2 regions of the Serratia marcescens subsp. marcescens ATCC 13880 genome follow, and region 2 is predicted to be linked to the other one. Evidence: predicted binding sites of a transcription regulator. Region 2 holds the regulator's gene; the other holds the start of a gene.
The links. The regulator PurR, encoded in region 2, represses purine synthesis genes. The targets are predictions, from matches to a motif close to CANGCAAACGTTTGCNTG.
Positions count from the first base shown of each region.

Region 1: a site for PurR is predicted at 1,778-1,795, ahead of carA (glutamine-hydrolyzing carbamoyl-phosphate synthase small subunit). Genes of this name have one in related genera too.

Region 1 covers NZ_CP071238.1:725,854-729,266, forward strand. The annotation lists gene J0F90_RS03375 (glycosyltransferase) at 1-463, shown strand, start outside; gene dapB (4-hydroxy-tetrahydrodipicolinate reductase) at 727-1,548, shown strand; gene carA (glutamine-hydrolyzing carbamoyl-phosphate synthase small subunit) at 2,019-3,167, shown strand; gene carB (carbamoyl-phosphate synthase large subunit) at 3,184-3,413, shown strand, end outside.
Region 2 covers NZ_CP071238.1:2,288,190-2,291,602, forward strand. The annotation lists gene punC (purine nucleoside transporter PunC) at 1-379, opposite strand, end outside; gene punR (DNA-binding transcriptional activator PunR) at 503-1,459, shown strand; gene purR (HTH-type transcriptional repressor PurR) at 1,447-2,472, opposite strand; gene cydH (cytochrome bd-I oxidase subunit CydH) at 2,797-2,886, shown strand; gene sodB (superoxide dismutase [Fe]) at 2,953-3,413, opposite strand, start outside.

The DNA.
Region 1 (3,413 bases), 1.6 Mb from region 2:
TCTGCATCAGCTGATCGTGCCGACGCTGCAAGCGCTGGCGCATCTGCCGGTGCGGGTGTTGGCCACCACCGGCGGGCGGGCGACGGAAGGCCTGATGGACGCGCTGCCGGGCAATGCCAGAGTGCGGGAGTTCATCTCCTTCGAACACTGGCTGCCGGAGACGGCGCTGCTGATCACCAATGGCGGTTACGGCTCGATCAACTATGCGCTGGACAGCGGCGTGCCGCTGATTGTCGCCGGCACGGGCGAAGACAAACTGGAGGCGGCCGCGCGCGTGGTCGCCGCCGGCTGCGGCATCAGCCTGCACACCAGCACGCCGAGCCCTGAACAGATCCTGGCGGCGGCGACGCGCATTCTGCAGCAGCCGATCTATCGACAACGCGCAGCGCTGGTGCGTGAGGATTATGCCCGCCACGATGCGCTGACGGCGATCGCCAACGAAGTGGCCGCCATTACCGCCTGACCACGCTGTGATCCTTTCCCCAGGCGCCGTTTTCGGCGCCTTTTTTCTGCACTTTTTTGCCATGGAAACTGCATGATTATGTACAATCGTCGCAGGCCGCCAAATCGGTTGAATGTTAATCTCACGACAGCGCCGCTGATAAAAGCGGGGGAATATCATAATTTTCTAATTATGAAATGAATCCTCTGGCGACGCTGAAGCGGGGCAGTTACCCTGAATCGATAGCCTAATGGGATAGGCGTCAAATCAAGAAGAGAGCAAGCATGAGTGATTCACAAATCCGCATTGCGATTGCGGGCGCCGGCGGCCGGATGGGCCGTCAGTTGATCCAGGCGGTGCAGCAGGCGGAAGGCGTGGTGTTGGGCGCGGCGCTGTCGCGCCCGGGTTCAAGCCTGATCGGCGTCGACGCCGGCGAGCTGGCGGGCATTGGCGCGCTGGGCGTTAAGGTAAGCGACAGCCTGGAGAAAGTGGCGAGCGAGTTCGACATTTTGATCGACTTCACCCGCCCGGAAAGCACCCGGAGCTACCTGGATTTTTGCGTGGCGCACCACAAGGCGATGGTGATTGGCACCACCGGCTTCGATGACGCCGGCAAGCAGGCGATCCGCGCTGCGGCGCAGCATATCGGCATCGTGTTCGCCGCCAACTTCAGCGTCGGCGTCAACCTGGTGCTGAAACTGCTGGAGAAGGCCGCGCAGGTGATGGGCGACTACACCGACATCGAAATCGTTGAGGCGCACCACCGCCACAAAGTGGATGCACCGTCGGGCACGGCGTTGGCCATGGGCGAAGCGATCGCCGGCGCGCTGGGGCGCGATCTGAAAAACTGTGCGGTCTATGCGCGCGAAGGCCATACCGGCGAACGCGATCCGAAAAGCATCGGCTTTGCCACCATTCGCGCCGGCGACATCGTCGGCGAGCACACCGCGATGTTCGCCGACATCGGTGAACGGGTGGAAATCACCCATAAGGCTTCCAGCCGCATGACTTTCGCCAGCGGCGCGGTGCGCGCGGCTTCCTGGCTGCATAACCGGGATAAAGGTTTGTTTGATATGCGCGATGTATTGAATTTGGACCAGTTATAATTAATTTGCATACCATCGTGATGTGGTTGTATTGGTCATAATGCTATGATAATCGGGCAATAATTTTATTGTCCTTTTTTTTAACATGATAAATATCATGTTGGCTTTGTTTCATCGTCAAGGATGTTATTTATCTATATTTACTTTGCTAATCATCTCCTTTTTTTCCACTCTCGGTTTTTTTAGCGTCTTTTTTGTCCCATTCCGGCGCCGTTTTCCGTCATTCTTCCCCGCAACCGTTTTCCAGACCCGGTTTTCTGTGTTTTTATCGGCGCTCAAGCCGCATGCGCGCCGAGAACTGCAAAAATAAAACAAAAAACGGCAGTTTGGGTAGACAAGCCAGGCACTCATCATTAAAATGCGCCCAATTTGCCAAAAATTGGCCTCGCGGACGGTTTTTGCATTGATTTAGATCGTGATATCTGAATTAATATGCAAATATTGTGATTGATTATTCCTTGGAGGGTGTTTTGATAAAGTCAGCGCTATTGGTTCTGGAAGACGGAACCCAATTCCACGGTCGGGCCATCGGGGCAGAGGGAACGGCAGTGGGGGAAGTGGTCTTCAATACGTCGATGACCGGTTATCAAGAAATCCTCACTGATCCTTCCTATTCCCGCCAGATCGTTACTCTTACTTATCCTCATATCGGCAATGTCGGCACCAATGCTTCCGACGAAGAATCCTCCGCAGTACACGCCCAAGGCCTCGTCATTCGCGACCTCCCGCTGATCGCCAGCAACTACCGCAACGAAGAAAGCCTGTCCGACTACCTCAAGCGTCACAACATCGTGGCGATCGCCGATATCGATACCCGCAAATTGACCCGCCTGCTGCGCGAGAAGGGCGCCCAGAACGGCTGCATCATCGCCGCCGATTCGCCGGACGCCGCGCTGGCCCTGGCCAAGGCGCAAGGTTTCCCGGGGTTGAAGGGCATGGATCTGGCGAAAGAGGTCACCACCCAAGAGGCCTACAGCTGGCAGCAAGGCAGCTGGACGCTTGAAGGCGACCTGCCCGAAGCCAAAACCGCCGCGGAACTGCCATTCCACGTGGTGGCTTACGACTACGGCGCCAAGCGCAACATCCTGCGCATGCTGGTGGATCGCGGCTGCCGCCTGACCGTGGTGCCGGCGCAGACCCCGGCCGACGACGTGCTGAAAATGAATCCGGACGGCATCTTCCTGTCCAACGGCCCGGGCGACCCGGAGCCGTGCGACTACGCCATCACCGCCATCAAACAGTTCCTGGAAACCGACATTCCGGTGTTCGGCATCTGCCTGGGCCATCAGCTGCTGGCGCTGGCCAGCGGGGCGAAAACCATGAAGATGAAGCTCGGCCACCACGGCGGCAACCACCCGGTGAAGGATTTGGACAACAACACCGTGATGATCACCGCGCAGAACCACGGCTTTGCGGTAGATGAAAACAACCTGCCGGCGAACCTGCGCGTGACGCACAAATCGCTGTTCGACCATACGGTGCAGGGCATTCACCGCACCGACAAGGCGGCGTTCAGCTTCCAGGGCCACCCGGAAGCCAGCCCAGGCCCGCACGACGCTGCGCCGCTGTTCGATCACTTTATCGAACTGATTGAGACTTACCGTTCTAACGCCAAATAATCAGGAGCAGTAAAAAATGCCAAAACGTACAGACATAAAAAGCATCCTGATCCTCGGCGCGGGTCCGATCGTTATCGGCCAGGCGTGTGAGTTCGACTACTCGGGCGCCCAGGCGTGTAAAGCGCTGCGCGAAGAGGGTTACCGCGTCATTCTGGTCAACTCCAACCCGGCGACCATCATGACCGACCCGGAGATGGCCGACGCGACCTATATTGAGCCGATCCACTGGGAAGTGGTGCGCAAGAT
Region 2 (3,413 bases):
GGCCTTCGCGGTAGCGGTCGACCACCAGCGCTTGCCAGATGGCGGCGGCGGAACAGACGCCGACGGCCTGAATAAAGCGCAGTATCCAGAGCTGCACGGCATTTTCCACCCACAGCATGCCCAGGCAGCCGAGCGCGAACAGCGACAGGCCAATCAATAATACCGGTTTGCGGCCCAGTCGGTCGGAGAGCGGCCCCCACAGCAACTGCGCGAAGGCGAAGCCGGCCAGAAAGATGCTCAGGCTGGCGCTGACCGCGCCGGCGGAAATTTGCAGTTCCTCCCGCATGGCGCCGAAGGCGGGCAGGTACATATCGGTCGCCAGATAACCCAGCATGCTCAGGCCGGCGAGGTAGAACATAAAACCAAAGGAGTTTCGCATGGTATTTCTCGTTAATATTTTAGTGTCGCAGGTTTTTAGCGCCGGCCAGTGTATCCGGCTGGATCTCTGCTTGTGAAACGGTAATATTTGCAAAGTGCTGTTAAAAAAATTGAAGGCAAAGCGATGTGGTCTGAATATTCTCTTGAAGTTGTTGACGCGGTGGCGCGCACCGGCAGTTTCAGCGCGGCGGCGCAGGAGCTGCACCGGGTACCGTCGGCGGTGAGCTATACCGTGCGGCAACTGGAACAATGGCTGGCGGTGCCGCTGTTTGAGCGGCGTCACCGTGATGTGGAGTTGACGCCGGCCGGCGCGCTGTTTATCAAGGATGCGCGAGTTGTTATCAAAAAAATGCTCGACACCCGCCGCCACTGTCAACAGGTGGCCAACGGGTGGCGCGGCCAGCTGAATATCGCAGTCGACATCATCGTCAAACCGCAGCGCAGCCGCCAGCTGGTGCTGGATTTCTACCGCCATTTCCCCGACGTTGAACTGATGCTGCAACCCGAGGTGTTCAACGGCGTGTGGGATGCGTTGGTGGACGGCAGGGTGGACATGGCGATCGGCGCCACGCGCGCGGTGCCGGTCGGCGGCGGCTTCGCTTTCCGCGACATGGGGGATATGAACTGGCTGTGCGTAGTCAGCCCACAGCATCCGTTGGCGCAGCTGGCAGGGCCATTGAATGACGATCGGTTGAGGCCATACCCTGCGCTTTGTCTGGAAGACACCTCGCGCAATCTGCCCAAGCGCGTCACTTGGACGCTGGATAACCAGCGGCGGCTGGTGGTGCCGGACTGGACCTCGGCGCTCGACTGTTTGTGCGCCGGATTGTGCGTCGGCATGATGCCGGCGCATCTGGCGCTGCCGCTGGTGCAGTGCGGTGAGCTGAAGGCGTTGCAGTTGCAGCAGCCGTTTCCCGCCAGCCCCTGCTGCCTGACCTGGCAACAGGATAAACCGTCACCGGCGATGAGCTGGCTGCTGGCGTACTTGGGCGATGGCGAGACGCTGAATCAGGAGTGGCTGAGTGAGGCGGCACCGGAAGCCGCGCAGGCCTCCGGCAGGGAAGATGATCAGCGGCGGTAGTCGATGAACGGACCATCGGCGACCGAACGGCGTTCGACCAGCTTCGGATGCACTTCGATCACCTGCGATTCTTCGCGCTTGCTGATGATGCGATCCAGCAGCATGGTGAAGGCCATTTCTCCCAGGCGTTCTTTCGGCTGGTGAATGGTGGTCAGCGCCGGGGTGAAGTAGCGGGCGTTGCGCACGTTGTCATAGCCGATCACGGAAATATCCTGCGGCACTCGCAGCCCCAGCTCGTCAGCGGCGCAGATGGCGCCCATCGCCATGATGTCGCCGCCGCAAAATACCGCGGTCGGCCGCTGTTTTTGCGACAGGATTTGGTGCATCGCCTTGTAGCCGGACTCCGGCTCGAAGTCACCCTGGACGATCCACTCTTCGCGAATGTCGATATGCGCTTCCTGCAGCGCCTTCATAAAGCCCTGATGACGGCCGCCGCCGGTGTTGCGCGACAGCTGGCCCGGGATGGCGCCGATATCGCGGTGGCCGCGCTCGATCAGGTAACGGCCGGCCAGATAGCCGCCTTCGAACGCGTTATCGATGATGGTGTCGGTGAAGTCGCCGCGCGCGGCGCCCCAGTCCATCACCACCATCGGGATATTACGGTAGTCCTCCAGCATGCCCAGCAGTTGATCCGGGTATTCGGAACACATGACCAGCAGGCCGTCGACGCGCTTTTGCGCCAGCATCGCCAGGTAGGCGCGCTGCTTGTCCAGATTGTTGTGCGAGTTGCACAGGATCAGGGTGTAACCTTTGCTGTAGCAGCTGTTTTCCACCGCCTCGATCACTTCGGCAAAATAGGGCGCTTCGCTCGAGGTGGCCAGCAGGCCGATCGACTTGGTGTGATTGACTTTCAGGCTGCGCGCCACGGCGCTCGGCGAGTAGTGCAGCTCTTTGATGGCGGCCCACACGGCCGCTTTGGTCTCTTCGGCGACGAAACGAGTCTTATTGATGACGTGCGAAACGGTGGTGGTGGAAACGCCCGCGCGTTTGGCCACATCTTTAATCGTTGCCATGTAAGGAATGACTCCTGAACTCACATGTTTACAGCATGTAAGTGTGATGTTAATCGTTTGCCTACGTAGATCCTTCTCCAGAGAAGCGAAAACTGAGTTTTTAGTGTGTTGAAGTCTTCAGCGCTTAATCAGGAGGGGCATGGATGCCGGTACGCAGTTGTGAACTGCGAATTTTGTCGCATATTGAACAAAAGTGGAAGAGGTAATCGAGATTATAAACCGGGAAATGATAACAAGATTTTATCGGCGAACTGTGGGAAAATGATTTGACGTACTAATTGTGCGCCTTTTATCCTTAGGAAAGCCCATTTTAAAGGAGTTGTCATGGATACCGATCTGAAGATGTCTCTGTTCACTACCGTCGGCGCGTTGGCGATGATCATCGCTTTCAGCTTTGTCGCCGCGTTGAACTGATCTCCCGCCGGTTTTAAAAAAGGCGCAGCCTCTGGCTGCGCCTCGTTACTTAGGCAAGGCCTGCGTTTACGCCAGGTTTTCCGCCGCAAATGTCCAGTTGACCAACGCCCAGAAGTTTTCCAGGTATTTTGGACGCGCATTGCGGTAATCGATGTAATACGCGTGTTCCCACACGTCAACGGTCAGCAGCGGTTTATCTTCACCGGTCAGCGGAGTTGCCGCGTTGGAGGTGTTGACGATCGCCAGCGCGCCGTCCGGTTTTTTCACCAGCCAGGTCCAGCCGGCGCCGAAGTTTTTCACGGCGGCATCGGTGAACTGTTCTTTGAACGCAGCGAAAGAGCCGAAGGATTTGACGATCGCGGCCGCCAGTTCGCCCTGCGGTTCACCGCCGCCCTGTGGCGACAGGCAGTGCCAGTAGAAGGTGTGGTTCCACACCTGCGCGGCGTTGTTGAACACGCCGCCGTTGGAGGTCTTGATGATCTCCTCGAGCGATTTGCCCTCGAACTCGCTGCCTTTCACCAGGTTGT